4 regions of the Arthrobacter sp. CAN_A2 genome follow, and region 1 is predicted to be linked to each of the others. Evidence: riboswitches for the same ligand, from Rfam matches in the RefSeq annotation. Region 1 holds a riboswitch; each other region holds the start of a gene.
The links. Region 1 has a riboswitch for S-adenosylmethionine ahead of IWX63_RS12280 (LLM class flavin-dependent oxidoreductase). Riboswitches for the same ligand answer to the same signal wherever they lie in the genome.
Positions count from the first base shown of each region.

Region 2: linked by a shared signal. The riboswitch ahead of IWX63_RS03020 (bifunctional o-acetylhomoserine/o-acetylserine sulfhydrylase) and the one ahead of IWX63_RS12280 (LLM class flavin-dependent oxidoreductase) in region 1 are both predicted to bind S-adenosylmethionine.
Region 3: linked by a shared signal. The riboswitch ahead of IWX63_RS04680 (ABC transporter substrate-binding protein) and the one ahead of IWX63_RS12280 (LLM class flavin-dependent oxidoreductase) in region 1 are both predicted to bind S-adenosylmethionine.
Region 4: linked by a shared signal. The riboswitch ahead of IWX63_RS07750 (O-acetylhomoserine aminocarboxypropyltransferase/cysteine synthase family protein) and the one ahead of IWX63_RS12280 (LLM class flavin-dependent oxidoreductase) in region 1 are both predicted to bind S-adenosylmethionine.

Region 1 is NZ_JADOUS010000008.1:152,539-159,912, forward strand. Features, by position in the region: gene IWX63_RS12265 (SDR family NAD(P)-dependent oxidoreductase) at 1-680, shown strand, start outside; gene IWX63_RS16945 (N-acetyltransferase) at 1,080-1,208, opposite strand; gene IWX63_RS12270 (GNAT family N-acetyltransferase) at 1,154-1,369, opposite strand; gene IWX63_RS12275 (SDR family NAD(P)-dependent oxidoreductase) at 1,495-2,253, shown strand; SAM riboswitch class IV at 2,543-2,656, shown strand; gene IWX63_RS12280 (LLM class flavin-dependent oxidoreductase) at 2,693-4,081, shown strand; gene IWX63_RS12285 (SDR family oxidoreductase) at 4,307-4,960, shown strand; gene IWX63_RS12290 (HNH endonuclease signature motif containing protein) at 5,209-6,873, opposite strand; gene IWX63_RS12295 (heme-degrading domain-containing protein) at 7,221-7,374, opposite strand, start outside.
Region 2 is NZ_JADOUS010000002.1:161,275-168,648, reverse strand. Features, by position in the region: gene hutI (imidazolonepropionase) at 1-923, shown strand, start outside; gene IWX63_RS03030 (CPBP family intramembrane glutamic endopeptidase) at 965-1,768, shown strand; gene IWX63_RS03025 (VOC family protein) at 1,856-2,497, opposite strand; SAM riboswitch class IV at 2,709-2,825, shown strand; gene IWX63_RS03020 (bifunctional o-acetylhomoserine/o-acetylserine sulfhydrylase) at 2,906-4,222, shown strand; gene metX (homoserine O-acetyltransferase MetX) at 4,229-5,371, shown strand; gene IWX63_RS03010 (hypothetical protein) at 5,499-5,741, shown strand; gene IWX63_RS03005 (SGNH/GDSL hydrolase family protein) at 5,768-6,622, opposite strand; gene IWX63_RS03000 (alpha/beta hydrolase) at 6,736-7,374, shown strand, end outside.
Region 3 is NZ_JADOUS010000003.1:50,111-57,484, reverse strand. Features, by position in the region: gene pabB (aminodeoxychorismate synthase component I) at 1-1,650, shown strand, start outside; gene IWX63_RS04685 (aminodeoxychorismate lyase) at 1,745-2,623, shown strand; SAM riboswitch class IV at 2,732-2,849, shown strand; gene IWX63_RS04680 (ABC transporter substrate-binding protein) at 3,019-3,933, shown strand; gene IWX63_RS04675 (amino acid ABC transporter permease) at 3,944-4,708, shown strand; gene IWX63_RS04670 (amino acid ABC transporter ATP-binding protein) at 4,705-5,442, shown strand; gene IWX63_RS04665 (energy-coupling factor transporter transmembrane component T family protein) at 5,556-6,353, opposite strand; gene IWX63_RS04660 (ABC transporter ATP-binding protein) at 6,350-7,374, opposite strand, start outside.
Region 4 is NZ_JADOUS010000005.1:91,162-98,535, reverse strand. Features, by position in the region: gene IWX63_RS07765 (RNA polymerase sigma factor) at 176-730, shown strand; gene IWX63_RS07760 (hypothetical protein) at 727-2,289, shown strand; gene IWX63_RS07755 (CoA-binding protein) at 2,355-2,867, opposite strand; gene IWX63_RS07750 (O-acetylhomoserine aminocarboxypropyltransferase/cysteine synthase family protein) at 2,864-4,243, opposite strand; SAM riboswitch class I at 4,335-4,439, opposite strand; gene IWX63_RS07745 (hypothetical protein) at 4,574-4,789, shown strand; cyclic di-AMP (ydaO/yuaA leader) riboswitch at 4,907-5,090, shown strand; gene IWX63_RS07740 (LysM peptidoglycan-binding domain-containing protein) at 5,094-6,029, shown strand; gene acs (acetate--CoA ligase) at 6,119-7,374, opposite strand, start outside.

The sequences.
Region 1 (7,374 bases):
CGGCCGAGGGTGCGAACGTCGCGTTCTGCGCCCGCAATGCCGCGGAGATCGCGGAGACGGAGGCGGCGCTGTCGTCGTCGACCGGCCGGGTGGTCGGCCACGTGGTCGACGTCGGCGACGGACCGGCGCTCGCCGCCTGGGTGGCAGCCATGGGGGAGGAATTCGGCGGGATCGACGCGGTGGTCAGCAATGTCAGCGCCCTCGCGATCGAGGACTCCGAGGAGAACTGGGAAGCCAGCCTGCGGGTGGACCTCATGGGCACGGTGCGCCTGGTCAAGGCCGCGCTGCCGTACCTGGCCCGGAGTGCGACGCCGTCGATCACCGCGATCTCGAGCGTCTCGGGACGCGAGGTGGACTTCGCCTCCGGCCCCTACGGGACGGTGAAATCGGCGCTGATCGCCTATATGGCGGGTCTCGCGTTCCAGCTCGCCGGGCAGGGGATCCGGGCGAACACCGTCTCGCCGGGCAACACGTACCACGAGGGTGGGGTGTGGCCGGGTATCGAGCAGGGTAACCCGGAGCTGTTCGCGACCGCGATGGCCCTCAACCCCACCGGTCGGATGGGCACTCCGCAGGAGGTGGCGGACGCCGTCGTGTTCCTCGCGAGCCCGCGCTCGAGCCGCACCACCGGTGCGAACCTCCTGATCGACGGCGCGCTCACGCGCGGCATCCAGTTCTAGCCCGGACGGTTCCGGCCCGAAGTCATACCCCGGGCGGTTCTGGCTCGGACGGTTCCAGCCCGATAGGTCTGGCCCGACAGATCGGGCCGGGCGGTTCTGGCTCGGGCCGTTCCGGCTCGACAGTCATACCCGGACGGTTCTGGCTCCGACGGTTCCGGCCCGGACGGTTCTGGGCCGGACATGTCCAGCTCGGACGGGTCGGGCCCGAGAGTCTTGGCTCTGACCTTCAGAGCCCGGACGACGACGGGACGCCGGGTCTGCCGGTGCCCCGTCGTCGGTCGGTGGCCTGCTTCGACAGGAAGCAGAGCCGGATCTCGTTGATCTCGGGGCCGTGTATCCAGAGCCTGCTGTGCGGTGTGTCCTCGACGCGGCCCCACGATAGGGGAGCAGGGGAACGGCCTAAGCCGTCAGGTACTGGTATTCAGCGTGCTCCTGGATGAAGGCCGCCACGAATTCACACTGGGGAACGACCCTCAGGTGCTGCCCGCGGGCGTCGTCGAGTGCGTACCGGATGAGGTTGCTGCCGATTCCGTGACCTCGACGTCCGGATCGACGACCGTGTGCGTGAAGGTGATCGAATCGGAGGACCGTTCGTAGGCCGCGGTGCCGACGGGACCGCCGTCGACGGTGGCCACGTAGCGGCTCCCGGCCTCGTTGTTGCTGATCTGGACTACCGCGTCGGTGCTCATCCAGCCACCCTCGCATCCGTGGTGACCGGGGTCAACGTGCCCGTTCGGGTCGTTCGGCCTTTTTTCTTCCATGGAGGACTCAGCCCTCCCCGCTGCGGCGCGGTCCACGATGTACGGTCTGAACCATGACTTCGAACATTCTGGTGACCGGTGCGAGCAGAGGCATCGGCGCTGCCATCGCACATGACCTCGCCGGCCGTGGACACCGTGTAGCCGTCCATGCCGGCCGTGATGAGCGCGCCGCCACGGCGGTGCGCGATGCGCTTCCGGGTGACGGCCACGTGGTGGTCGTCGGGGACGTGGGTGACCCCGCGGCCTGCCTGCGCATCGTCGACGGGGCGGTAGATGGGCTGGGTGGGCTCGACGTGCTGGTGAACAACGCCGGGATGTTCGAGGCGCACCCGATCGACACCGTGTCCTTCGACGACTGGCAGGAAGCGTGGCGTCGCACGCTGGACGTGAATCTCCTGGGGCCCGCGAACCTGTCCTGGCTCGTCGCACGGCATCTCCTCGACCGGCCGACAGGGCCGGAGGGCGGGCGGCTGGTCGGTGTGGGATCGCGCGGTGCGTATCGGGGGGAGCCCGTCACGCCGGCCTACGGCGCGAGCAAGGCGGCGCTGCACTCCATGACCCAGTCCCTCGCCGTGGCACTCGCGCCCCACGGGATCCTCGCTGCCGCCGTCGCGCCCGGGTTCGTCGAGACCGACATGGGCAGGACCGTGCTCGACAGTCCGGCCGGCGACGCGGTGCGTGCACAGAGTCCCTTCAACCGCGTCGCGACGCCGGAGGAGGTGGCGCAGACCGTCGTGTGGCTCGCAACCGAGGCTCCGCTCTGGGTCAGTGGCACCGTGGTGGACGTCAACGGGGCGTCCTACCTGCGGTAGTCGCCGGCAGTACGCCTCGGCGGGATGGACGCCCGCTGTGGGCGAGGACCTGCCGGTCCGTTCTGCGCTCAGGGCGTGGTGGAGCCCCGCGGTGGTGCCCTCTGCGGAGGTGAGTGAGGATCGCTGCTGCGATGAACGCGGTGCCGTTTGCTTGCAGAAGAACATTCGGAGTAACTCCTGTGCTCTGGTTCGACGCGCTCTCCGCGCCGTGAGGGACGGTGGATTCGTGACGCGCCGTGACGGCCGCGGGTGGACGACGGCGTGCGGGCCCACTTACGCTCGACACCAGAATCAAGAGCTCCAACGCAAAACCCTGGTTCGTTGGACGGCAACCCTCTCGCTGTAGTGGGGTGCCCCAGGTGAGGATTCGGCCCGGCACAGGCAGTGCGGGCAAGTATGGCGCTTCCGCCACGGCAGTGCCCCGATATGAGGATTCTTCATGCCCACATCACCGCGCCATATCCGCTTCAATGCTTTCGACATGAATTGCGTGGGTCATCAGTCGCCCGGTCTGTGGCGCCACCCCGAGGACCAGTCCTGGCGCTACAAGGACCTGAGGTACTGGGCCGATCTGGCGAAGACCCTGGAGAAGGGACTGTTCGATGGCATCTTCATCGCCGATGTCCTCGGCACGTACGACGTCTATGGCGGTTCCAACGAGGCCACGCTGAGGCAGGGCACGCAGACCCCGGTCAATGATCCGTTCCTGCTCGTCTCCGCGATGGCGCTCGTCACGGAGCACCTCGGGTTCGGTGTCACCGCGGGTACCGCGTACGAGCACCCCTACCCCTTCGCGCGCAGGCTCTCCACGCTGGACCACCTCACCAAGGGGCGCGTCGGCTGGAACGTGGTCACCGGCTACCTGCCCTCCGCTGCACGCAACATGGGTCATGAGGATCAGCTCGAGCACGACGCGCGTTACGACCACGCGGATGAGTACCTCGAGGTCCTCTACAAGCTGCTCGAAGGGTCGTGGGATGACGACGCAGTGGTCCGCGATCGCGAGACCGGTGTCTTCACCGATCCGGGCAAGGTCCATGACATCAACCACGACGGCAAGTACTTCAAGGTCCCGGGAATCCACCTCAGTGAGCCCTCGCCCCAGCGGACACCGGTCATCTTCCAGGCCGGAGCGTCCTCCCGTGGCATCGCCTTCGCGGCCGGCAACGCCGAGGCGGTGTTCGTCGCTGCGCCCACGAAGGAGAAGCTGAAGGACGTCGTCAGGAAGATCCGGGATGCGGTCGAGGCCGAAGGCCGTGATCGCTACTCGGTGCGGATCTACACGCTGCTCACCGTCATCACGGACGAGACGGAGGAGAAGGCCCAGGCCAAGCACGCGGATTACCAGCAGTACGTCAGCTACGAGGGGGCCCTCGTGCTCGTCTCAGGATGGCTCGGCGTGGATCTCTCCGTCTACGATCCGGACGAGCCGCTGGGCAACGTGAAGTCCAACGCCATCCAGTCCGCCGTCGCGAACTTCCAGAAGGTGAACGACGACGGCTCGCCGTGGACTGTGCGCGACATCGCCGAATCGGCGGGGATCGGGGGGCTGGGGCCGCGCATCGTCGGCTCAGGTGTGCAGGTCGCCGATGAACTTCAGGCATGGGTCCAGGAGACCGATGTCGACGGCTTCAACCTCGCCTATGCGATCACGCCCGGGACCTTCGAGGACATCATCGAGTTCGTCGTGCCGGAACTGCAGAAGCGTGGTGCCTATCCGACGGAGTACACGGAAGGAACACTGCGCCAGAAGCTCTTCGGGAAGGGCGATCGTCTGCCGGACGAGCACCGCGGCGCGCAGTATCGGCTTCAGCCCGTCCGACCCTGACGTGTCGGCGGATCGGCTGGTGACGTTGGGCCGGGTTGGCGCTTGGACCCGTCCGGTTCCAACGCATCAGCCGGAAACGAGCGGCGCTGCCACTTGGTGATGGCACCTGGGAATAGGTCTGCGCTGGCGGCGGAACGATCACGGGAAGGTGGCCAGCCCGACCATGGAGGACTAGCGTCGAAGACAAGGTATCCGACGACCAGTCACTCGACAGAAGGAGTTCCCATGTCACGCGTAGCCATCATCGGTGGGCACGGAAAAGTAGCACTGCACCTCACGAAGATCCTCACCAGCCAGGGCCACCAGGTCAGTTCGATCTTCCGCAACCAGGACCACGCCGGCGACGTCGAGCAGGCAGGTGCAACCCCCGTGGTGGCCGATGTCTCCGAACTGTCGGTGGCGCAGATGGCTGATGTCTTCCGTGGCCACGACGCAGTCGTCTGGTCTGCCGGTGCAGGTGGTGCGAGCCCCGAAGCCACGTATGCCGTGGATCGGGATGCTGCGATCCGTTCGATGGATGCTGCCCGGGAGGCGTCCGTAGGCCGCTATGTCATGGTGTCCTACCTCGGTGCACGGAAGGATCATGGCGTTCCGGAGGACAACGGCTTCTTCCACTATGGGGAGGCGAAGGCTGCGGCTGATGAGCACCTGCGCAACTCGACACTCGCGTGGACCATCCTCCAGCCGGGATCGCTCACCACGGACCCCGGAACCGGGAAGATCGAGGTGTCCGCGAAGCCGCAGCAGGATTCGGTGGCCCGCGACGATGTCGCCCTCGTGGCGGCCGTCGTGCTCGGCAACCTCGGCACGGTGGACAAGACCATCCAGTTCAACAGCGGTGAGACGCCGGTCGCTGAGGCCATCGAGGCCGCACTGTAGTCCGGTCTCAGCGGGGTGAAGGCGGCGCCCAGTTGAGGGCGTCGCCTTCTGTGTGGGCCGGGCGACGATGGCGCTTGGTGTGTGGTGGGTGCGGTCCTGCTTCACGAGTGTTCGCGCCAGATGGTCCGGTCCAGCGGACGATCCGGACGCATACAACGATTCGTACGCATACGACGCTTCAACGCTTCAAACGCTTCAAACGCTTCAAACGCTTCGGACCCTTCGGACCCTTCAGACCAAACGCTCCATCATCCGGTGCTGTGCTCCAGAAAGCGGGAGTTGCGCTTCGAGACGTCCGGGCTCGGCCCCGAGGCGTCGTCGATCAGTGCTTCATCGACGGATTGGCCTGCTTGCCAGTATCTGTTCCGCCGGGCGCTTCCCGGAGGACCAAGCGTCCCGGGCCCGGTGAACCATGGAATGCCATTCCGGGATGACACCGACCATGTCCCCTGATGAATGACGTGGTGATGGCGCGAACACAGCAGGACGCCGTTGTCGGCGCTCGTCGTGCCGCCGGATGACCAGGGCTTCAGGTGGTGTGCTTCGCACCAACTGGCAGGAATTGAGCAGTCGGGAAAGGCGCAGCCCTTGTCCCTCGCAACGAGCGCTCGCCGGAGGTGCGGCGGAAAGAGCCGTTGTGCCCGGCCGACATCGAGTACCTGACTCTTACCTCCGAGAACAAGCGGGAGGATGTCAGCATCGCATGCCAGCTTCCTGATGCTCCCTGCATCCATCTGCCCGGAAAAGACGGCATACCCCGGCCTGTGTGTGGCGCCGATGAGGTCCTTGTAGTCGATGGTCACCATGACCTGCGGGCGATGGCCGCCTGCCGACGGCAGCGCTGCTGTGCTCAACGTGACCTTGCAGGCGGTGACCAGCCCGTCGAGGAGGGTCTGGGCCCTCGTTGCCGCCGGCGGATCATCGGAAGGGATTCTGCCCTCGTCCAGGCCAAGGCCGGCGGCCAGGATTCTCGTGTCATCAGCGTCCAGGGTGCCCGGGGCGCCCCGGACGTCCGAGGCACCTGACGCGTCCGTAGCCCCCGGTGCAAGGTCAGGTGTAGGGCCACCGGTCCTACCCGCTGCGCCGCGCGGGTTCGCCGTCGAATTCATGACCGTCGCGAGCAGTTCGAACTGCTCATCCGTGGCACCGATCTCGAGGAAGTGCAGTCCATGGCGCCGGCCTCGGAAGAAGACGCCCTGTCGTGCGCGCAGTACCTTCTCTTTTGGCTCCTGCCCATCCTGGTCCAGGACGCCCTCCCATCGACGTGCGAGCACCCGGAGGATGTCTTCGTCGGCCTCCATCGCCTGTCGTGTCAGGTGGTGCTCCATCGACTCGAGCTGCTGGGGTGTCGCGAACGAGTCCACCCGCTGCACCGCCTGAGCGACGACGGTCGCTGCTCGCCCACTGATACTGCCGGAGGTCACTGCTGCGCCCAGCGCAGTGAGTCTGGCGGGAACAGGTGCGCCGGTCGGCGAGGTACGGGGGAGTACCAGGTCTGCAAGAGTCAGCCGTCGTTTCGCCTCGGCGCGGCTGATGCCCAGCGTGGCGCGGAGGAAGTCGGTGCAGTTCCTGGACCCGTTACCCGTCGATGTGGACGTGCTTTCGGAGGCAAGGCCGGACTGGGCGTTCCCGGCGATCGCCTGCTCTGCCCGCGCCAATAGGGAGCCGCCGGTGGGCTGCTCCCCATCGTCGTCAGCAAGATGATGCTCCTCGGCGATGCGGGCAGCCAGGACCTGTAGATGGTCGACGATCCTCGATACGTGTTCGATCTTCATGATGAGATCTGCGGCGTCCTGTCGGGATTGGATGCCGTAGCCCTGACCTACCTCGCGTGCGCAGTCGGCAAGCGCTGTGCATGCCGAGTCGAGGAGACTCGGACGTGCGGTGTAGCGCTCGATCGGTGCGGTAGCCATGCCTGAATTTTATCGAACGTACGTACTAATGGCGTTCGAGGAGAACGAATGTGGAGGGAGAGACGTCCTCAGTTGTCCACATAGTCGCCCGGTGTGGATCGCCTCGGTATTCCGATTGACGATCCGTTGTTGCCCCGGTGCCCGCCCGCCGACGGACCTCCGTGGTTCGCACCGACGCGTTGCCATCCCGCCGCGAGAGCACCGGCACGCCAGGCCGGTTCCCCAGCACCGACACCCCTCAATTCGCGGATCGGCCGGCGGTGCCACGAGATGGTGAGGATGCCGGTCGAGCAGGAGGCACCCCTACACGCCGGTAACGCGAGGACGCATCGCGTCGTCGTGGGCTCCTACAGGCCGTCGGCGGCGTGGAACGTGCGCAGCGCCTCGACGACCAGCCTGTGGTCCTCGAGCTGCGGAAGGCCGGAGACCGTCACGGTGGCGACCGGACCGACGTCCTTGATGTACAGCGGGAAGGAGCCACCGTGCGCCGCGTACGTCGTC
Region 2 (7,374 bases), on a different contig from region 1:
CCACGCGTGCCGCGGGGGACTACGACCTCACGCGGCTGCTGCTGGCCCGCGTCGCGGAGGCCACCGCGGGCGGCACCACCTATCTCGAGACGAAGACGGGGTACGGGCTCGACGTCGCCCAGGAGGCGCGCGGGGCGCGCATCGCGGCAGGCGTGGTGGACGAGGTCACCTTCCTCGGCGCGCACCTCGTGCCGCCCGGGTGGGACGCCGAGGACTACACGGATCTCGTGTGCGGGCCGATGCTCGACGCCGTCCTGCCGCACGTGCGCTGGGCCGACGTCTTCTGCGAGACCGGGGCCTTCACCCCGGACCAGTCCCGCCGCGTCCTCGCCGCCTGCGCCGCGGCGGGCCTGGGCCTGCGCGTGCACGGCAACCAGCTGGGCCCGGGTGCCGGCGTGGCGCTCGCCGTCGAGGTCGGCGCCGCCAGCGTCGACCACGTGAACCACCTGTCCGACGCCGACGTCGACGCGCTCGCAGGGACCTGGTCGGGATCCGGCACGGACGACGCCCAGGGGATGCCGGGCACCGTGGCCACGTGCCTGCCCGCCTGCGACCTCTCGACGCGCCAGCCGTTCCCGCCCGCGCGGCGGCTGCTCGACGCCGGCGCCCGGATCGCCCTGGCGAGCAACTGCAACCCCGGGACGTCCTACACGAGCTCCATGGCCTTCTGCGTCGCCACCGCCGTCCTGCAGATGGGGCTGACGGTCCACGAGGCGGTCCGCGCCGCCACCCACGGTGGAGCCCTGGCGCTGGGTCGCCACACGGGACGCGACGCCGACGGCCTGCGCACCGTGGGTTCCCTCGCCGTCGGGCACCGCGCGGACTTGCAGCTGCTGAACGCGCCGTCGGCCGCGCACCTGGCGTACCGGCCCGGGATGCCGCTCGTGCACGCCGTCTGGCGCGCGGGCGTGCGCGTCCGGTAGGAGGGCTAGGGGGACCCGGCATCCGCTGGCAGGATAGCGTCATGACTGCCGAGTCCTCGTCCTCCACCGCCCCGCCCGCAGCGGACGGCCCCACGGGCCCGCCGTCGAGGCGACGGATCACCGCCGAACTGCTGATCGTGTTCGGGCTCTCGCTCGGGCAGTCCGGCGTGTACGCGGCCGTGAGCCTGGCGGAGAAACTGTCGCGGGGACCCCTCGCCGGCCAGACCACCACCCTGAACCCGGTGCTGAACGACCGCGAGTACTTCGACCTCGCCTACCAGCTCCTGGACATCTTCTTCGCGCTGATGCCCGTGGCCCTGGTCCTGTTCCTGCTCAGCGGGCCCGGCGTCTCGGCCGTCCGGCGCCTGGGCTTCACCTTCGAGCAGCCGCTGCGCACGATCGGCTTCGGGGTGGGCCTGGCCGCGATCATCGCCGTCGGCACGCTCGGGGTGTACACGGGGGGCCGCGCACTCGGGATCACGACGGCGCTCGTACCGGCCGCGCTCGACGACTACTGGTGGACCATCCCGGTGCTCGTCCTCTCCGCGCTCCGGCACGCGGTGCTCGAGGAGGTCATCGTGGTGGGCTACCTGGTCATCCGCCTGCGGGAGCTCGGCTGGTCCACCCCCGCGATCATCATCACGAGTGCCCTGATCCGGGGCAGCTACCACCTCTACCAGGGGTTCGGCCCGTTCATCGGGAACGTCCTGATGGGCGTGCTGTTCGCTTGGTTCTACACGCGGACGCGGCGGGTCATGCCGCTCGTGATCGCGCACGCGCTCATCGACATCACGGGATTCGTCGGGTACGCGCTGCTCGGGCCGGCGCTGGGGATCGGTGCGTGAGCGGGCGTCCCCTGCCGATGCAGGACGGAGGGACCGGACGATCGTCCGGTCCCTCCGTCTCCGAGTCGATGGGTGTGACGGGTGACGCTAGATCTCCACGCGTCCGTTGTCGGTCTCGAACGTCACCGACATGACGCCGGGGGTCCCGTTGGGTGCGATCCACTGGACCTGCACGCCGTCGAGCGTCTTCTCGACATCCGTCCCGAGCCAGTCGGTCACCCGCTCGGACGAGCCGGCGATGGTGAGGCAGTCCAGCTTCACAGAGGCGGGGCGGGCCTTCGAGGGGTGGAGGTCCTCCGTGCCCTCGTCCCAGCGGAGCAGATAGGGGACCTGCGGGTCAGCGATGAGCCCCTTGATGCCGATCTGCTGCCAGGTGAGTTCCTGGCCGTCCGGGAACTTCCGGTTGCCGGGCACGGCGCTGCGTCCGAGGCGCTCCTCGAACGGTGCGAGATCCTCGACGGCCACGCACCAGCCCATCCAGCCTCCGCCGGCCTCGGAGCGGGCACGGACGGCCTGGCCGAACGGAGCCTTGTCCGACGCCGGGTGGTTCAGGACCTCGACGACCTCCAGGTACTGGCCGTTGACCAGGGGGAAGATCATGTTGCGGGTGCCGAAGCGGGGGTGCACACCACCCTTCACCGGCTCCATGCCGAGCCTGGCCGAGATTCGATCGGCCGTCGCGGCAAGTCCGTCAGGTTCGCAGGCATAAGATACATGGTCCAGGCGCATGCGGCTATCTTGGCACTAAGTGATCTGGGTCTCGACTAAGGCTTGCCTTACCTTCAGGCGGGCGTGTCGGGAGCCGGCCAGGAGCGTGGTGGGAGCGTGTCGGGTGCGTCCCGGGTGCGAGCCGCGGAGCCCACCGGCGGAGCACCCGCGGGCGGCTTCATGGAGGGTCACACGGTTGCCGGATCCGCCCGGATCGGCTTTCATGAATGCAGGTCATGAGTGCCAGCACACAGCCCCGGCTTGCTGGCCGGCAACCCTCCAACCGCGGTGGGGTGCCCCGGGTGAAGACCAGGTCCGGCGTCTTTCCGGCGCCGTTCAAGCGCGGGCTCCTGCGGGGTCCGGTCTCCTGGAGCGGCGTCCACCGGCCGGAGCACCGGACACGCGGAGCCCCTGACCAGAGGGAGCACCATGTCCGACGATTGGTCCTTCGAGACACGCCAGATCCACGCCGGCCAGGTGCCGGATGCCGCCACGGGGGCGCGTGCGCTGCCCATCTACCAGACGTCGTCGTTCGTCTTCCCGAGTGCGGAGAGCGCCGCGAACCGGTTCGCCCTGACGGAACTGGCGCCCATCTACACGCGGATCGGCAACCCGACCCAGGAGGTCGTGGAGACCCGCATCGCGAGCCTCGAAGGCGGTGTCGGCGCCCTGCTGCTGGCCTCCGGCCAGGCCGCGGACACCTTCGCGGTGCTGAACGTCGCGGAGGCCGGGGACCACATCGTGGCCAGCCCCAGCCTCTACGGGGGCACCTACAACCTCTTCAAGCACACGCTGAAGAAGTTCGGGATCGAGACCACGTTCGTGGAGGACCCCGACGACCTCGAGCAGTGGCGCGCGGCGGTCCGGCCGAACACCAAGCTCTTCTTCGGCGAGGTGGTCTCCAACCCGCGGCAGGACGTCCTCGACGTCGAAGGCATCAGCGCCGTCGCCCACGAGCACGGCATCCCCCTGATCGTCGACAACACGCTGTCCACGCCGTACCTCATCCGGCCCATCGAGTGGGGGGCGGACATCGTGGTGCATTCGGCCACCAAGTACCTCGGCGGGCACGGCAACGCCATCGCCGGGGTCATCGTCGACTCCGGGAACTTCGACTTCGCCCGGTACCCCGAACGGTTCCCGGGCTTCAACACGCCGGACGAGAGCTACCAGGGGCTCGTGTACGCCCGGGACCTCGGGGTGGGCAGCGCCCTCGGTGCGAATCTCGCCTTCATCCTCAAGGCCCGCGTGCAACTGCTCCGCGACCTGGGGGCTGCCGTCTCCCCGTTCAACGCCTTCCTCATCGCACAGGGGCTGGAGACCCTCAGCCTGCGCATGGAGCGCCACGTGGAGAACGCGCAGGCGGTCGCCGAGTGGCTGGAAGGGCACGACGACGTCGAGCGCGTCACCTACGCGGGGCTCTCCTCGAGTCCCTGGTACGAGCGCGGGAAGAAGTACGGGCCGCACGGCACGGGGGCGATCGTGAGCTTCGACATCGTCGGGGGGCTGGAGGCGGGGAAGCGCTTCGTCGACGGGCTCGAGCTGCACTCGCACGTCGCGAACGTGGGCGACGTCCGTTCGCTCGTCATCCACCCCGCCTCGACGACGCACAGCCAGCTCGGGGCGGAGGCGCAGCTCACCGCGGGCGTCCGCCCCGGCCTGGTGCGGCTGTCCGTCGGCCTCGAGAACATCGCCGATATCCTCGCCGATCTGGATGCGGGTTTCCGCGCCGCCAAGGGAGCCTGACCGTTCGTGACCACGTACCCTCCTGCCCCGCTGCCCTCCTGGACCGGCGACGCACCACCCCACGGGGACGGGCTGCTCCGTTTCGCGTCGATCGGGCCGCTGGTCCTCGAGACCGGGGGTGAGCTGCCCGACGTCCAGCTGGCGTTCGAGACCTGGGGCCGGCTGAACCGGGAGGGCTCCAACGCCGTCCTCGTGCAGCATGCCCTGACCGGCAGCTCGCACGTGGCGCGGGGCGCCTCGGACGAGGAGGGCTGGTGGGATTCGCTCGTGGGTCCCGGCCGCACGGTGGACACCGACCGCTACTTCGTGGTGTCCGTCAACATGCTCGGAGGCTGCTACGGCTCGACGGGGCCGGCCGGCCTCGCACCCGACGGCGAGCCGTGGGGTGCGAGGTTCCCCTTCGTCACCATCCGCGACTCCGTCCGCGCGGAGAGCCTGCTCGCCGATCGGCTCGGCATCGAGCGCTGGCACTCCGTGCTCGGCGGGTCGATGGGCGGCGCCCGGGCCCTCGAGTGGGCACTGATGTTCCCGCAGCGGGTGGAGCGGTGCGCCGTCATCGCCTGCACTGCCGCCAGCTCGGCCGAACAGATAGCGTTCGCCCAGGCACAGCTGCAGGCCATCCGGCTCGACCCCGCCTACCGCGGCGGCGACTACTACGACGGCCCGCCTCCGGAAGCGGGACTCGGCGTCGCCCGCCGGATCGCGCACATCACGTACCGCGCGGAGCAGGAACTGGAGGCACGCTTCGGCCGCGCGGAACAGGACGCCGAGCGGCCCCTCGGAGCCGTCCTGCCCGCCGATCGGGGCCGCTACCGGGTGGAGAGCTACCTCGACCGCCAGGCCGACAAGCTCGTGGACCGCTTCGACGCCAACAGCTACGTGATCCTCACGGAGGCGCTCATGAGCCACGACGCCGCACGCGACCGCGGGAGCCTGGAGGACGTCCTGCAGGCGGCGACGTCGGAGTTCTTCATCGCCGCCGTGGACACCGACCGGCTGTACTTCCCCTGGCAGTCCCGGCGGCTCGCGGCCGGCCTGCCCGGCGACGTCCCCGTCCACATGATCTCCTCGCCGATGGGCCACGACGCCTTCCTCACCCAGATCCACCAGCTCGACGACCAGCTCCGGTCAACCTTCTACGGGCGGTAGCAGGTGCCGGTAGCCGATGACCCCGGCGAGCCCCTAGGGTGGAAGTAAGCCTGCTTAGGAAGTGGTGGCGGGTACGGCCGGGGTGAACACCCCGGCCGGAACGATCTGCGATGAAGAGGAGCTGTTCATGGAACTGAGCACCATCGGCTGGAACCAGGAAGCCCGCGACAAGATCCTGCTCGACGCGGACCGCGCACTGCAGGGAGCGGTCCGGGAGGCCGCGGAGACGATGGACGGGAAGTCCCGCGACGAGGTCTACGAGTTCCTCTTCCAGAAGCTGCAGCCGCAGTTCGTCGACTTCAAGCCCGGGCCGGACCTCAGCGCCTGCGCTGACGCCGTGGCCAACGGCGAGGTCTCCCTGGACGGCTGAGCTGGTCCGCGCTACCCGGGGCTGAGCTACTCCGCGGTCCCCGGCGGCATGCCCGGGCCGAAGATGGGCCCGGGCTCGAGGCGCTTCGCGGTCACGTCGTCGCCCGAGGACTGGTGGCGGAGCCGCCGCAGGACCCAGGGGACGAGGTGCTGGCGCGCCCACACGAGGTCCTCGGCCCGCGCCGTCCGCCATTTCCGTGCGGGCAGGTCCTTGGGCTGCAGCGGCAGCAGCGTATGCCGGACGGCGAGCGTGTCGAGCACCATGGCGGCGATGGTGTGGTGCCCGAGGGGGGAGAAGTGCAGCCGGTCCGCATCCCACATCTGCGGGTTCGTGAGCTGGCGCAGGGCCCACATGTCGCCGATGACCGCTTCGTGCCGCGCGGCGATCGTACGGAGGTTCTCGTTGTAGATGGCCGTCTTCGCCCGGACGCCGCCGAGGACGGTCTCGCGGACGTCCGGGCCCGTGAGCAGGACGACGGTCGCGCCCGATGCGGCAAGGGTCCCGACCACCGGGTCGAGCTTCTCGGCGAGCAGGTCCGGGTCGCCGCCACGGCGCAGGAGGTCGTTGCCTCCGGCCGAGATGGTGACGAGGTCGGGGTGGAGGGCCAGGCCTGCTTCCACCTGCTGGTCGATGATCTGCTGCAGCAGGCGCCCGCGCACCGCCAGGTTCGCGTAGGCGAAGTCCGCCTGGCCCCGCGCCAGCTCCTCCGCGGTCCTGTCCGCCCAGCCCCGATTGCCCCCGATGCTCTCCGGGTTGGGGTCGCCGATGCCTTCGGTGAAGGAGTCTCCCAGCGCCACGTACCGGTGCCACGGATGCGGGTCGGGGTTGAGGCCGGGGTCCGCTACCGGACCGTCCGGGACGGGGTCGGCGTCGCGGGGCAACGGGGTCTCGGCGCTGGAAGGGTTCACCGGGCCATTCTGCAACGGGCACTGCCCCCGCGCCAGCGGCACCTCCTCCACGGGGGGGGTGCGGGGGACATGGAAGGATAGGAGCCATGACTGAATCCGCCCTCGGCACCGCTGCGCGCTCCACCGACTCCCCGGCCCCGGTGGTCCTGTGGTCGAAGCCTGAAGCCGAGCGCGGCGGCACGCCCCTGCTCGTCCTGTTCCACGGCTACATGGCCGACGAGCGGGACCTCATGGGCCTCGCCGACCACCTGCCCGCCGAATTCACCGTCGCGTCCGTGCGCGCACCCCTGCAGGCCGGGCCCGGCTACTCCTGGTTACCGCTCTCCCGCGAGGCCGACTACTCGGTGGCGCGCGTCGTCGAGAGTGTCACCGCGGTGTCCGGCTGGCTCGACACCGTCCGCGGGAACCACTCCAGTGTCAGCCTCCTCGGCTTCTCCCAGGGGATGGCGGTCGCGACGTCGCTCCTGCGCCACCGGCCCACGGACTTCGCGTGCGTCGTCGGGCTCTCGGGGTTCACCGTCCCGTCGGAGGGCCATGCGTTCTTCCGCGACGACGAGGCGGCGGCGGCACCCGCGCAGTTCTTCTGGGGGCGCGACCAGGAGGACCAGGTCATCACACCCGGGATGATCGAGGTCACCCACGGCTGGCTGGTGAAGCACACCACGCTGACCAAGATCCTCTACCCGAACATGTTCCACAGCATCAACCAGCGGGAACTCGCCCAT
Region 3 (7,374 bases), on a different contig from region 1:
GCGCCGGACACCGCGGCGCTGTTCTCGACCCTGTACGGCGCGGCCCCCGCGGCGGTCTGGCTGGACAGTTCCGACGCCGGGACCACGACGCCCCTGCCGGACGGGCGCAGCCGCTTCAGCATCCTGGCGGACGCGTCAGGCGACTTCGGGCAGCAGGCCCTGCACCGGGACGGCACCACGGAGATCACCGCCGGCGCGGTCACCACGCGCATCCGCGAGCCCTTCTTCCGCTGGCTCGACGACGTCTGGGGGCGCCGCGCGGTCCGCACCCCGGACGGGTTCGCCTGCGGGTTCGGACTGGGTTGGCTGGGGTACCTCGGCTACGAGCTCAAGCGGGAGACGGGCGGCGCCTCCGTGCCGACCCCGGCCGACGCCCTCCCGGACGCCGCGCTGGTCTTCGCGGGCCGCGCCGTCGTCGTGGACCATGCCCAGGAGGCCGTCTTCCTGCTCACGCTCGCGGACGGGCGCCGCGACCCCGGCCGTGAGGACTGGCTGGGGAGGGCCCGCCGCGCCGTCGGGGCCGCGCCCCTCGCCGCGCCGTCGCCCCCGCCCCCGGCGCCCCGCTTCGTTGCCCGGGATTCCCGCGAGGAGTACCTCGCGAAGACCCGCCGCGCGCAGGCCGAGATCGCCGACGGCAACACCTACGAGGTCTGCCTGACGACATCGCTGTCGGCCCGCGTGGAGCGCCTCGATCCGCTGGCGACGTATCTCCGCCTCCGCGCCGCGAGTCCGGCACCCTTCGCGCACTACCTCCGCTTTCCCGGCTTCGCCGTCGCCAGCACCTCCCCCGAGCGCTTCCTCCAGCTCACGCAGGACGGCCTCATGCGGGCGGAGCCCATCAAGGGCACGCGCGGCCGTTCGGCGGACCCGGCGGAGGACGCCGCCCTGCTCGAGGACCTCCGGAACTCCGCGAAGGACCGCGCGGAGAACATCATGATCGTGGACCTGCTCCGCAACGACCTCTCGCACCACGCGGTCCCGGGCTCGGTCACCGTCAGCCGGCTGTGCGCCATCGAGTCCTACGCCACCGTCCACCAGATGGTGAGCACCATCGACGCCCGGCTGCGGCCGGGCAGCGCGCGCGCCGGGGTGATCGGGTCCGCGTTCCCTGCCGGCTCGATGACGGGCGCGCCGAAGATCAGCACCATGGCCATCCTCGACCGCCTCGAGGAGGGTCCGCGCGGCCCCTACTCGGGCGCCGCCGGGTACTTCAGCCTGACCGGCGCCACGGATCTCGCCGTCGTCATCCGCACCCTCGTGCTGGCGGACGACGGCGATACCACGCACCTCGCCCTGGGCGTCGGCGGGGCGATCACCGCCGACTCGGACCCCGCCGAGGAGTGGGCCGAGGTCCGGACGAAGACACGCGGGGTGCTGTCGGCCCTGGGGTCCGAGTTCCCGGCCGATGTCCCCGACGTGCCCCGCACGGCGCCCGCCACGGAGCCCGCCCGTCACCCCTCCTCAGGAGCGGATGTCAACCGGATCCTGCCGGTACCGCGGCACCTCCCGCAGGTGGACGATGAACGGGTCAGACCGCGGCAGCCCACGGCGGGCCGCGGACCGGTTCGACTGAAAGCCGACTCTATGGCGGACACTGGTGACATGGCCGACAAGGCCGAGGATTATGCACAGGACAGCGATCAGGAGTAACTGATCCCGCCCCGGAGGCCGGGCCGCACGCATGCGGCCCGGCCTCCCTTTCCTTCAGGCCCTCCGCCGGTGCCGAGCGGATACGCTGTGGCCCATGACTGTTCTCGTGTTCCTCGACCCGGCCCACGACGACGGCAGGGTCGTCGACGCGTCCCAGCCCCAGCTGATGGCCACCGACCTCGGCGCCACCCGCGGCGACGGCCTCTTCGAGTCCCTGCTCGCCGTCGACGGAGCTCCCCGCAAGGAGCAGGCCCACCTGGCGCGCCTCGCGTCGTCGGCCGCGGCCCTGGACCTCACCGTGCCGGACGCCGAGGCGTGGAGCCGCGCGATCCGCACGGGCCTGCGCGAGTTCGCGGCCGCGGAACCGGGCCGGCAGGACGCCGTCGTCAAGCTGATCGCCACACGCGGGGTGGAGGGCGCCGGGCGCGCCACCGCCTGGGTCCAGGTGGCCCGCGTACCGGAAGCCACGCTGCGGCAGCGCGAGACGGGCCTGAACGTCCTCTTCCTGGAGCGCGGGTACGACAGCACGGTCGCCCAGCGTGCACCCTGGCTGCTCATGGGCGCCAAGACCCTCTCCTACGCCGTCAACATGGCCGCCGTCCGGTACGCGAAGGCGCACGGGGCCGACGACGTCATCTTCACCTCCTCCGACGGCAAGGTGCTGGAAGGGCCGACGTCGACCGTGCTCCTCGCCTACGACCGCGACGGCCGGAAGACCCTCCTCACACCCCAGCTCGAGAGCGGGATCCTCGCGGGCACCTCGCAGAGCGCGCTGTTCGCCGCTGCGAAGGAGCAGGGGTGGGAGCTCGGCTACGGACCGCTGGAACCGCACCACCTGCTCGAGGCCGACGCCGTGTGGCTGATCTCGAGCATCCGGCTCCTCGCGCCGGTGCTCTCCCTGGACGGCCAGGAGCTCCGCACCTCGAGCGCGCTGACCGCGGAACTCACCGACCTGGTGGACCGCTTCGTGTAATCTCCGCCACAAATAGGCCCCCTGGGACCCTTCTGCTACGTCAAGCGTCGCATTCCGGCCCTTCCCGTTTTGACCCGGCGCTTCCTGCTGCCCTAGCGTTTTGCCTGCAATCAAGAGTTCCAGCCCTCGGCCCTGGCCGGCTGGACAGCAACCCTCTCCCGTAGTGGGGTGCTCCAGGTGAAGATTCGGCCGCCGGGACAAGTCCCCCGGTTGGCAAGTACGGCGTCGTGCGGCCTGTCCCGATCCAACCCCGGTGACAGCAACCGCACCTGCGCACAGCCCAGAACAGTGAGCGTGTCACCCAGCAGCCTGTCTTCTTCCTCGCCGTGACCCGGCGTCCCAGCACCACCCCCGTTTCCCGCGCCCCCATCCGGGCCGGCACTTCGAAGGACACCATGAACATCTCCCGCAAGGTCCTCGCGGCACTCGCCGTCCCCTTCCTCGCCCTCACCGTCTCCTGCGGCAGCGGCAGCAGCGAACCCACCGAGACCACCGACGCCCTGGCCGGCAGCGACCAGCAGTCGCTCGACCAGTACACGACCGAGAGCACCACGCCGGTCGACGAGATCGACACGTCGGAGCTCGGCCTCATCACCGACGGCACCCTGCGCGTCGGCACGCTCTCGGACGCCCCGCCGAACATCTTCCTCGAGGATGGCGTCTTCACCGGCTACGACAACGAACTGCTGCGCGCCGTCGGCGACAAGCTGGGCCTCGAGGTGGAGTTCGCGTCCACGGACTTCTCCGCACTCCTCGCCCAGGTGCAGAACAAGCAGTTCGACGTCGGATCCTCCTCGATCTCCACCACCGCCGAGCGCCGCGAGAACGTCGGCTTCAGCAACGGCTACGACTTCGGCTACATGGCCGTCGTCACGAAGAACGGCTCCTCCGTCACGGGCTTCGACTCCCTCTCCGAGAGCACCCGCATCGGCGTGGTCCAGGGCACCGTCCAGGACGACTACGTCTCCAACACCCTCGGCCTCGAGCCGGTGCGCTTCCCGGACTACAACACCGTCTACGCGAACGTGAAGAACGGGCAGGTCGACGCCTGGGTGGCCCCCTCCCAGCAGGCCACCGGCCAGGTGAAGGACGGCGACGACACCACGATCGCCGAGACCATCATCAACACCGAGAACTTCACCGCGTACGCCGTGAACAGCGACAACCAGCCGCTCATCGACGCCCTCAACGCGGGCCTCGACGCCGTGGTCGCCGACGGCACCTGGACCGAGCTCACCCAGGAGTGGTACCCGGAGCGCGAGACGCCCACCGACTGGAAGCCCGGCAGCAAAGCCGTGGAAGTAAAGTAGCGGTCCCTGCATGGATGCCCTCGAACAGCTCGGGAAGACCTTCTTCGATTGGGAGGCGATGGCGGCCGTCCTGCCGGACCTGCTGACCGTCGGACTGCCCAACACGCTCCTGCTCGCCCTGGCGTCGGGGATCATCGGCACGATCGTCGGGATGATCCTCGCCATCATGGGGATCTCACGCAACCGTGTGCTGCGGTGGATCGCCCGTATCTACACGGACATCTTCCGCGGCCTCCCCGCCGTCGTGATCATCCTGCTCATCGGCCTCGGGCTCGGCCCGATCCTCCGGCAGATCACGGGCAGCACCAGTCCGTACCCGCTGGGCATCCTCGCCCTCTCGCTGATCGCCTCGGCCTACATCGGTGAGATCTTCCGCTCCGGGATCCAGAGCGTGGAGAAGGGACAGCTGGAGGCGTCGCGCGCCCTGGGCTTCAGCTACGGCGCGTCGATGCAGCTCGTCGTGGTCCCCCAGGGCGTGCGGCGCGTGCTGCCCGCCCTGGTGAACCAGTTCATCTCGCTCATCAAGGAGTCCTCGCTCATCTACTTCATCGGCCTCGTGGCCAGTGAGCGCGAGCTCTTCCGGGTGGGTAACGACGCCGCGAGCAACACCGGCAACCTGTCGCCGCTCATCGCCGCCGGTGTGCTCTACCTGTGCCTGACCATCCCGCTCACGCACCTGGTCAACTTCATCGACCAGCGCCTGCGGGTCGGGAAGACGGCGAAGCCGGAACCGGACGAACTGGCCGCACCGATCGGCGAAGGAGCGAAGGCATGAACACACAAGCATCAGGAACCCTGACGGGGAAGAACCTGCACCTGTCCTTCGGCTCCAACCACGTGCTGCGCGGCATCGACCTGCACGTGGAACGGGGCACGACGGCGTCGGTCATCGGCCCCTCCGGGTCCGGGAAGTCCACGCTCCTGCGCGTCCTGAACCGGCTGATCGAACCGGACCAGGGGGACATCCTGCTCGACGGCCGGTCCGTCCTGAAGGACAACCCGGACGAGCTGCGCCGCCGCATCGGCATGGTGTTCCAGCAGTTCAACCTGTTCCCGCACAAGAGCGTGCTGGAGAACGTCTCGCTGGCCCTGCGCAAGCTGCGGAAAATGTCGTCGGACGAGGCGCGGAGCAAGGCCCTCGCCCAGCTGGACCTGGTGGGACTGAAGCACAAGGCCGACGTCCGTCCCGGCAACCTCTCGGGCGGCCAGCAGCAGCGCGTCGCGATCGCCCGCGCGCTGGCCATGGACCCCGAGGTGATGTTCTTCGACGAGGCCACCTCGGCACTGGACCCCGAGCTCGTCAAGGGCGTCCTGGCGCTCATGGCGGACCTCGCGACGGCGGGCATGACCATGGTCGTGGTCACCCATGAGATGGGCTTCTCACGCAATGTCTCGGACACCGTGACGTTCATGGACGGCGGTGTCGTGGTGGAATCCGGCCCCCCGGCCGCGATCTTCGACGACGCGCAGACACCCCGCCTGAGGGCGTTCCTCTCGGACGTGCTCTAGCCACCCCGTCCGCCCGTTCGACCCGTCCACCGGGGGCCCGCTCCAGCGGGCCCCCGGTGCCGTCTCCGGGGACTTCCGACCGCGGTCACGTGGCGCGGGTCAGGTGACGCAGGTCAGGACAGGATGAAGTTCCAGGTCCCGGCCAGGACGGCCGCCGTCGTCGCACCCGCCGCGATGGCCAGTCCGACGACGGCCACCCCGACGTCGAGCACCGAGAACGTGCTCGTCCTCGCCCACGTGCGCGTCCCGCCGCCGAAGCCGCGCGCCTCCATCGCCGTCGCGAGCCGGGTGGCGCGCCGGATGGCCTGCACGATCAGGCCGAACGACTGCCCCACCAGATTCCGGGTCCGGGCAACGATCGACCCGTCCGAACCGATGCCGCGGGCGTGCCGGGCGAGCCCGAGCATCTCCCACTGCTCCACCAGCAGGCCCACCAGCCGCAGCGACGCCAGCGCCCCCAGGACGAAACGGTGCGGGAGGTGCAGCTTCTGCGCCAGGGCGTCCGCGAGATCCGTGGGGTCCGTGGTGAGCAGGATGAAGATCCCCGGCAGCGCGAGGGCCAGGCCCCGCAGCCCGACGGCGGTCCCCGCCGCGACGGACCCCTCGGTGAACAGGAACGGCCCGACGTCGAGCAGCACGCCGCCCGTCTTGTCCGCGAGCAGCGCCGTCCCGTAGGCGCCGAGCAGGGCGGCCACCAGCAGGGGCCAGATCCGCCGCGCGAGGCCGACCACGCTGATGCCCAGCAGCGGCATGAGGGCGAGTTCGCAGCCGAGGACCACCGCTGCACTGACCCAGTCGATGCTGGCCAGGAGCGCGAGGGTGATGACCCCGGCGGCGAACAGCTTGGACACCGGATTGGCCCGGAGGAGTGTCCGGCCGGCGAGGGCCGGCGTCAGGTAGTCCCCGCTCACCGGGCCACCAGCCGGCCCGCCCCGCCGGAGACGTGCAGGGTGGCACCGCCGAGCGCCGCGATGAAATCGGCGTCGTGCGTCACGGAGACGACGGCGACGCCGTCCTCGATCAGCTCGCGCAGCAACGTCACGAGCTCCGCCCAGGTGAGGGCGTCCTGGCCGAACGTCGGCTCGTCGAGGATCAGGATGCGCGGCGCCGTGGCGAGCATCGTCGCCACGGACAGGCGCCGCTTCTCCCCGCCGGAGAGCGTGAACGGGTTGGCCCGCAGCAGGTGGGTGAGCCGCAGCCGTTCGGCGATCTCCGCGGTGCGCCGTGGGTCAGGGGTGCCGCTGACCCTCCGCGGCCCGAACGCGAGCTCCTCCCCCACGCTCGGGGTGAGGAACTGGTGCTCGGGTTCCTGGAACACGGTGCCGATGCGCTGCACGAGCTGCGCCGAGCGCCAGCGGAAGGGGTCGGTTCCCGCAGCGCCCGCGAGTCGCGGCAGCGCCTCGAGGCGTCCGGCGCGGGGGCGCAGCAGGCCCCCGAGCGTGAGCGCGGCCGTCGACTTGCCGGCGCCGTTGGGTCCGGTGACGCTGAGCGCCTCCCCGGCCCGGACGTCGAGTCCGAGACCCTCGACGGCGGCCGGACCCCGCTTCGTCCGGGCGACCGTCAGGCCCCGCGCGGACAGCAGCGCCTCCCCGCCGCCGTCGGGCACGGACCCGCCGACGGGCGGCTGCCGGCCCGGGATCCACACGCCCGCGTCCGCGAGCCGGGCGCGCGTGCCCTCCTGGACCAGGACCGAACCCGGGGCGCCGTCGGCGAGGACACCGCCGGCGGCGTCGAGCACGATCACGCGGTCGACGACGTCCGCCCAGACGGCGACGCGGTGTTCGACGACCACGAGGGTCGCGCCCGTGCGCTCGAGGACGCGGACGACGGCGTCGCGGATCTCCACGACGCCGTCGGGGTCGAGGTTCGCCGTCGGCTCGTCGAGCAGGAGCAGCCCCGGCTCCATGGCGAGCACCGCGGCCAGGGCGAGGC
Region 4 (7,374 bases), on a different contig from region 1:
TAACTTTTTCCGACCCCCGGTCGATTACCAGAGTGAAAGTGCCGCACCGAGGCTTATCCCCCAACGGGCCCCGGTGCGGCCTTTTTTGCACGTACACGCATGGCCCTCCGCCCTGGTCGGGAGGCGACGGTTACGATGGTGACGCCGTCCCGCTCGAACAAGGAACAGATGAAACGTGGTCCCGACGCTGCCTGATGATGCGCTGACCCGCGCGCAAGCAGGCGAACCGGCGGCCCTGTCCCTCATCTATCAGTCGCTGAGCCCCGCGGTCCTGGGCTATCTCGTGGGGCGCGGATCCGAGGACCCGGAAGCCCTCACCCAGGAAGTCTTCCTCGCGGTCTTCTCCAGACTGGGGTCGGTCACCGGAGGGCTGCCGGGGTTGCGCACGTTCGCCTTCTCCGTTGCCCATGCGCGCTACGTGGACGAGGTGCGGAAGAGGACGCGGACGCCCGTCCTGGTGGGCTACGAGATCGACGGCGATACCCGGACCACCGCATCCGCGGAGGCGGTGGCGCTCGGCAATCTCGACGCCGGAGGGGCCGGCGGGTTGCTCGAGCAGCTCAGCACCGAGCAGCGCGACGTCATCCTCCTGCGCATCGTGGCGGAGCTGCCGATCGACCAGGTCGCGGAGATCCTCGGGAGGTCCGCGGGATCGGTGAAGCAGCTGCAACGGCGGGGATTGCTCAAGCTGAAGGAACTCGTTCAACCCAATGAATCGGAAGCGCTATGACTGGACGTGAGACGCCGTCGCCGGACGCCGTGCTGCATCTCCTCGACGAGGCCGGCATCCCCCCGGACGCCGCCCTGGTGCGCGCCGTGGAAACCATCGGCAGCCTCAAGGCCGGCCCCGCACCCGAGCCGACCGCCGAGCTCGCCCAGCTGATGGCCGCCGGAGGCAAGACACCCGCGGGCCGCCGCAACAAGCGACGCATCACGTTCATCGGCGGAGCCCTGGCCGTGTCGATGGGCGTCGGCATGTCCGGCGTGGCAGCCGGCACCGCCTTCACCGACAGTCTCGGCGAGGCCGTCGAGTCGATCACACGCTTCAGTATCCGGGACAGCGCGGACCGGGCGCACCCCCTTCCCGGTGCACGGGCGGAGCGGGACGAGAGCGTCGTCGCCCCGTTCGTCGACGGCACGGCCCGCTCGCTCGAGGATGCTGTTCCGGCACCGACGGCTGAGGGGGACTCGGGCCCGGCAGCCCACGCCGGTCCGTCCAGTGCGGACACCGGGTCCGTGGCGCACGCCGCGCCGCGCGGACCCGTCGATGCCGCGCAGCTCGTCCCCGTGGACACCGCGCCGGCCGCTGCCGCGGGTGCGCGGGCTGTTGCTGGTCCACCCACGGCAGTCCCTCCTGCCCGTCAGGCACCGCCCGCGGCGTCTCTTCCTGCCGCTCGCCCTGCCGCCGTGCCGCCGGCGGTTTCACCCGTCGCCCCGGCCGGATCCTCGACGGCGCCCGGACAGGAGCGTCGCGCCACGCCGGCGTCGGGAGGCCCCGTGCGTGGTACCCCTGCGCCCGGAACCCCCGTGTCCGGAACCGCAGCACCGGGCAGCCCGGCTCCCGAGGGTCCGGTCTCCAGGAACGGTAAGGCGGGCGGCTCCCAGGTCTCCGGAGACGGTAAGGCGGGAGATCCGGCCGCAGGAAACGGGAACGGTAAGGCGGGCAGCTCGGCCGCAGGAAACGGGAACGGTAAGGCGGGCAGCTCGGCCGCAGGACACGGGAACGCTAAGGCGGGCAGCTCGGCCACAGGACACGGGAACGGTAAGGCGGGCGGCTCGGGTCCCAAGGTCCGGCAGATGAAGCAGGACCGGCAGCAGGCTGCGCCCGGTCCTGAGGCTGACCCACGGGGGAAGGGCGGCTCGTCCGCCGGCGCGCGGGCGACCCCCGCGCCGGAGGGCAGGGTGTGGCTGCTCGCGCAGGCGGACCGTCCTGAGCAGGTCCCGGCCACACCCGTCCACGAGGATCCGGACCAGCTTCTGCTCGGGGAACCCGGTGGAGGCGAGGCGACATCCGTGCCCGACCTGGCCCCCGCGTCCACGCCCGGACCCCCAGCGGAGCCCGTCGAGGAACGGCCGGCGTCCACGCCCGGTTCCGGGCAAACGGAAGAGGAGCAGTCGGCCTCCGGCGGGCCCGCTCCCGAGCAACCCGTCCCAGGGAAGCCGGCGCCTGCGTCCGCCGCGGTGCAGCCAGCGCCGGATGCGCCCGCTCAAGAGCGACCCGTCCCAGGGAAGCCGGCGCCTGCGTCCGCCTCGGAGCAGCCAGCGCCGGATGCGTCCGCTCCCGAGTAGCCAGTCGCGGACCAGCCAGTCGCTGACCAGCCCGCAGGGGTGAGCGCGGGAGGGTTCGATCTCCGCTAGGAGGTGATCTGCCGCTTGGAGGAGATCACACCGGTGTTGAAACCGGCGAGATTGAGCCCGCCGTGGAAGCGTGCGTGCTCGATCTTGATGCACCGGTCCATCACCACGTCCAGGCCCGCGGCTTCGGCCTCGCGCGCGACGTCCTCGTGCCACGATCCCAGCTGCAGCCAGAGCGTCTTCGCGCCGACGTCGAGCGTCTCCTGCAGCACCGAGGGCAGGTCGTCGTGCTTGCGGAACACGTCGACGACGTCGGGCACCTCGGGCAGGTCCTTCAGCGACGCGTAGGCCGGCTGGCCGAGGATCTCCTTCGCCACCGGGTTCACGAAGTACAGGCGGTAGGGGGAGGAGGACTGCAGGTAGGTCGCGACGAAGTAGGACGCCCGCGAGGGCTTGTCCGATGCGCCGACGATCGCGATCGACCGCGCGTTCCGCAGCAGGTTCAGCCGTTCAGGCGCCGTCGGCCCCTCCCAGGTCCGTTCGGGTGTCGCGTTGCCGGTGCTGCCGCTCATGCTCCCACTCCCACTGCCCGCGTTGCCGATGCATCGTCGTCGTCCACTCCGGCCGCTTCCTGCGGCAGGTCCTCGAATGCGGCATCGGAGGCGTTGGCCGCGATGTCCAGGGCCTGGTCCAGGTCCCAGAGGATGTCCTCGAGGTCCTCCAGGCCCACGGAGATACGGACGAGGTCCTCGGGCACGCCCGCCGCGACGAGCTGCTCGGCCGAGAGCTGCTGGTGCGTCGTCGAGCCCGGGTGGATCACGAGGGTGCGGGAGTCGCCCACGTTCGCGAGGTGCGAGGCGAGCTGCAGCGACTCGATGAACTTCTGGCCCGCCTTGCGGCCGCCCTTGATGCCGAAGCTGAACACGGAGCCGGGGCCCTGCGGCAGGTAGGTCTTCGCACGCTCATGGTGGGCGTGGGTGGGGAGCCCGGCGTAATTGACGTACTCCACCCGCGGGTCGGCCTGCAGCCATTCGGCGACGGCCTGGGCGTTCTCCAGGTGCTCGTCCAGCCGCTGCGCGAGGGTCTCCACCCCCTGCAGGAGCTGGAAGGCCGACATCGGCGAGAGTGAGGGCCCGATGTCGCGGAGCTGTTCGGTCCGCAGCTTCGTCAGGAATCCGTACTCCCCGAAGTTCGCCCACCACTGGATGTTGCCGTAGGAGGGCACGGCTTCGGTCATCATGGGGAACTTGCCGTTGCCCCAGTCGAAGCGGCCGCTCTCCACGATCACGCCGCCGAGCGTGGTGCCGTGCCCGCCGATGAATTTGGTGGCCGAGTGGATGACGATGTCCGCGCCGTGCTCGATGGGGCGCACCAGGTAGGGGGTGCTGAGCGTGGAGTCGACGATGAACGGGACGCCGGCGTCGTGGGCGACCTTCGCGAGGCCTGCCAGGTCGGCGATCTCGCCGGAGGGATTCGCGATCACCTCGGCGTAGACCGCCTTGGTGTTGTCCTGGATGGCGGCCGCGTAGTCCGAGGGGTCCGTCCCGGGGACGAAGGTGGTCTCGATGCCGAACCGGCGCAGCGTGACGTCGAGCTGTGTGACCGTGCCGCCGTACAGCTGGGAGGCGGCGACGATGTGGTCCCCGGCCTGGCAGAGCGCCGCGAAGGTGAGGAACTCCGCGCTCATGCCCGACGCCGTCGCCACCGCCCCGATCCCGCCCTCCAGGGAGGCGATGCGCTCCTCGAACGCGGCCACCGTCGGGTTGCCGATCCTCGAGTAGATGTTGCCGTACTTCTGCAGGGCGAAGAGGTTGGCGGCGTCATTGGTGTCCTTGAACACGAACGACGTCGTCTGGTAGATGGGGACGGCCCGGGCCCCGTGGGTGGCGTCGGGAGTGCCGCCGGCGTGGAGTGCGCGCGTGCGGAAACCGAAGGAACGATCTGCCATCAGACACCTGCCTTGCTGGATTCGGGTACTGCGACGGTGGATCGAGGGTCGGGCTGGGTGCCGGAGGCGGCTGGGGGGATGCTCATGATTTCCTCCATCGGTCTGGCGGTAGCACCCTCTTGTCGCCGCGGGAACGCGGAGGCCAGGGTTGCTGCGGCGTCAATGAGCCAGATCTCTCGGCCGCTCGGGATGGTCGGGTCGAGTCTGACACCGAGCCGCTGCAGAACCAAACCATGTGTCCCCGTGTGAGGTCGGCCTTGCGGACGGCGTCGCGCGCGGCGGCGCGGGCACCCGTGCGACGCCTAGGCTGGAGGGGTGGAGGACTGGAGAATGGCGAGCCGTGCACAGGAGCGAAGACTGTGGCAGACGCTCTGGTACGTCGGCGCCGTGCTGACGCTCGTCCTCGCGACCAGCATCATGGTCGCGGCGGGCGCCCCGGGAGCGGCGGTCACGGACTGGTTCTATGTCCAGCAGTCGGTGCTGCTCGCGCTCAGCGCAGTGGGGACGTTCCTCGCCGTCCGTCGCTGGCGGGCACTGCGGGGTTGAGGGGGCACCCTACCTCCCGTTATTCAAATGTGACAAACCGGCAGGGTGCTGGGTAGGGTCGGCACGTGCCTCCGCCACCGTGAGGCGCTCCTGGACGGATTGCCGAGCCCTGCCGCCGACCAAGACTCGCTCGAAACACGAAGGCAGGGACGGGGGAACCACAGTTTTTTTGGGATGCGCCGGGCCACCTGCCGGCCGTCCCTGGGGTTAAGTCGCATCGCATCACCTCTCGGTGATGCCCGACCGGGTGACTCCCATCCGAACCCGACAGCTCACCCCGCAGGCATGGGAGAGGTATAGAACCATGTCACGAAACATCACTTCAGCGCGCCACCGTGCCGACATCGACGGCAATCTCGCGCTGCAGGGCCTGTCCCGCGCCGCCAAGGCTCACGCCACCGCCGTCGGCCGCCCCGTCGCTATCGTCGCCGTCACCTCGGGCCTCGCGCTCGGTACCGTGGGTGCCGCCCACGCCGGTGAGTACACCGAGCAGGGCACGACGACGGCCCCCGCGGTCGTCGCAGCTCCCGCAGCACCGGCGGCACCCGCTGCCGTCGCAGCTCCTGCCGCAGGCGCCACCGCGACGACGCACACCGTCGTCGCAGGCGACACGCTGGGCGCCGTCTCGGCACGCTACGGCGCCGACCTGACCGCGGTCCTCACGGCCAACGGACTGTCCGTCGCATCGATCATCTTCCCGGGCGACACCATCACCATCCCGACGGGCGGCGCCGCTGTGGCCCCCGCCGTCACGGTGTCGGTGCCCGTGGCCGCACCCGCGGCCTTCGTGGCTCCTGCAGCTGCTCCCGCGGCGCCGGTCCAGCAGGCCGCGGTTGTCACCCCCGCTCCGGCCGTGTCCGCGGCTCCCGAGTCGGGCGTGTACCTGGCCTCCGCCGAGATCACCCCCGTCGTAGCCTCCAGCGGCGTCGCGGGCACCCTCCTGGCCTCCGCCCAGTCCCAGCTCGCCGCCGGTGCCATCCAGGACTGCACCATCCTGGTGGAGCAGGCACTGCGCTCCGCCGGAATCGCCGCCGGCGATCTCGGCCCCTCGCAGTTCTTCCAGTTCGGCCCCACCGTGGGAAGCCCCGCCCCGGGCGACCTCGTCATCACCGCCGGCCACGTCGCGATCTACGCCGGTGGCGGCCAGGTCATCAGCAGCGGCATGAACGGGGCGAACCTCACCATGCAGCACTCCCTCTCGGACCTCCCGGGAGCATCCTTCGTCCGGGTAGCAGGCTGACACCGGAACGAACCACACGCGGGAAGCGGCAGGTGCTTGGACGGGGCCCTGCCGCTTCCTTCTTTTAACTCCTCTTCCCCGGAGAAGCGTCAGCGACGGGATAGCACGTCCTGGATCCCGGGGATGCACCCCTCGTTCTGCAGGGACGTGGTGTCCCCGAGCGGCGAGCCCGCGTAGAGCTGTGTCAGCAGGCGGCGCATGATCTTGCCGGAGCGCGTCTTGGGCACATCGGGCACCACGACGACGGCGGACGGCCGCGCGATCGGCCCGATCGCGGCGGCGACGTGGGCGCGGAGCGTCGAGGTGACATCCGTGTCCGGATCCGTGCCCGCGGCCAGCACCACGAAGGCCGCGATGGCATGGCCGGTCAGGGGATCGGGCACGGGGCAGGCACCGGCCTCGGTGACGAGGGGGTGGGCCACGAGCGCCGATTCGATCTCGATCGTGGACAGGCGGTGGCCCGAGACGTTGATGACGTCGTCCACGCGGCCCAGGATCCAGGTGTCGCCGTCGTCGTCGTGCCGCGCGCCATCACCGGCCAGGAACCAGCCCTGCGCGGCGAACGCCCGCCAGTAGGAGTCGAGGTAGCGCTGCGGGTCGCCCCAGACGGTGCGTGCCATGGCCGGGCCGTGCCGGTCCAGGACGATCAGGCCCTGCACGCCCGGGGGGACGGGACGGCCCTCCTCGTCGACGATGCGCGTGCTGACGCCGGGCAGCGCGCGGGCGGCGCACCCCGGCTTGAAGTCGGCATCAGTGGGGCTGGGGGAGAGCACGGTGGCGCCGGTCTCGGACTGCCACCAGGTGTCGACGACGGGCACCTCGTCGCGGCCGAGGTTCCGGCGGAACCAGCGCCATGCCTCGGGGTTGATCGCCTCGCCGACCGTCCCGAGCACGCGGATGCTCGAGAGGTCGTAGGAGCCCGGGACGCCGTCCGGGAACCAGCCCATGAGGGAGCGGACCAGGGTCGGCGCCGTGTAGTAGCTCGTGACGCCGTAGCGTTCGATGACCTCGAGGTGGCGTGCCGCATGCGGCGTGTTCGGGGTGCCCTCGTAGAGCACCTGCGTGGCGCCGTTGGAGAGCGGCCCGTACAGCTCGTAGGTGTGTGCGGTCACCCAGGCGAGGTCGGCCGTGCACCAGTGGACGTCCTGGTCGCGCAGCGCCGGGTCGGGGCTGCTGAAGAGGTGCTCGAAGCTCCAGGACGCCTGCGTGAGGTACCCGCCCGAGGTGTGGACCAGTCCCTTGGGCTTCCCGGTGGTCCCCGACGTGTACATGATGAACAGCGGCGTCTCGGCGTCGAACGCCTCCGGCTCATGGCACGGTGACGCGGTGTCGACAACGTCGTGCC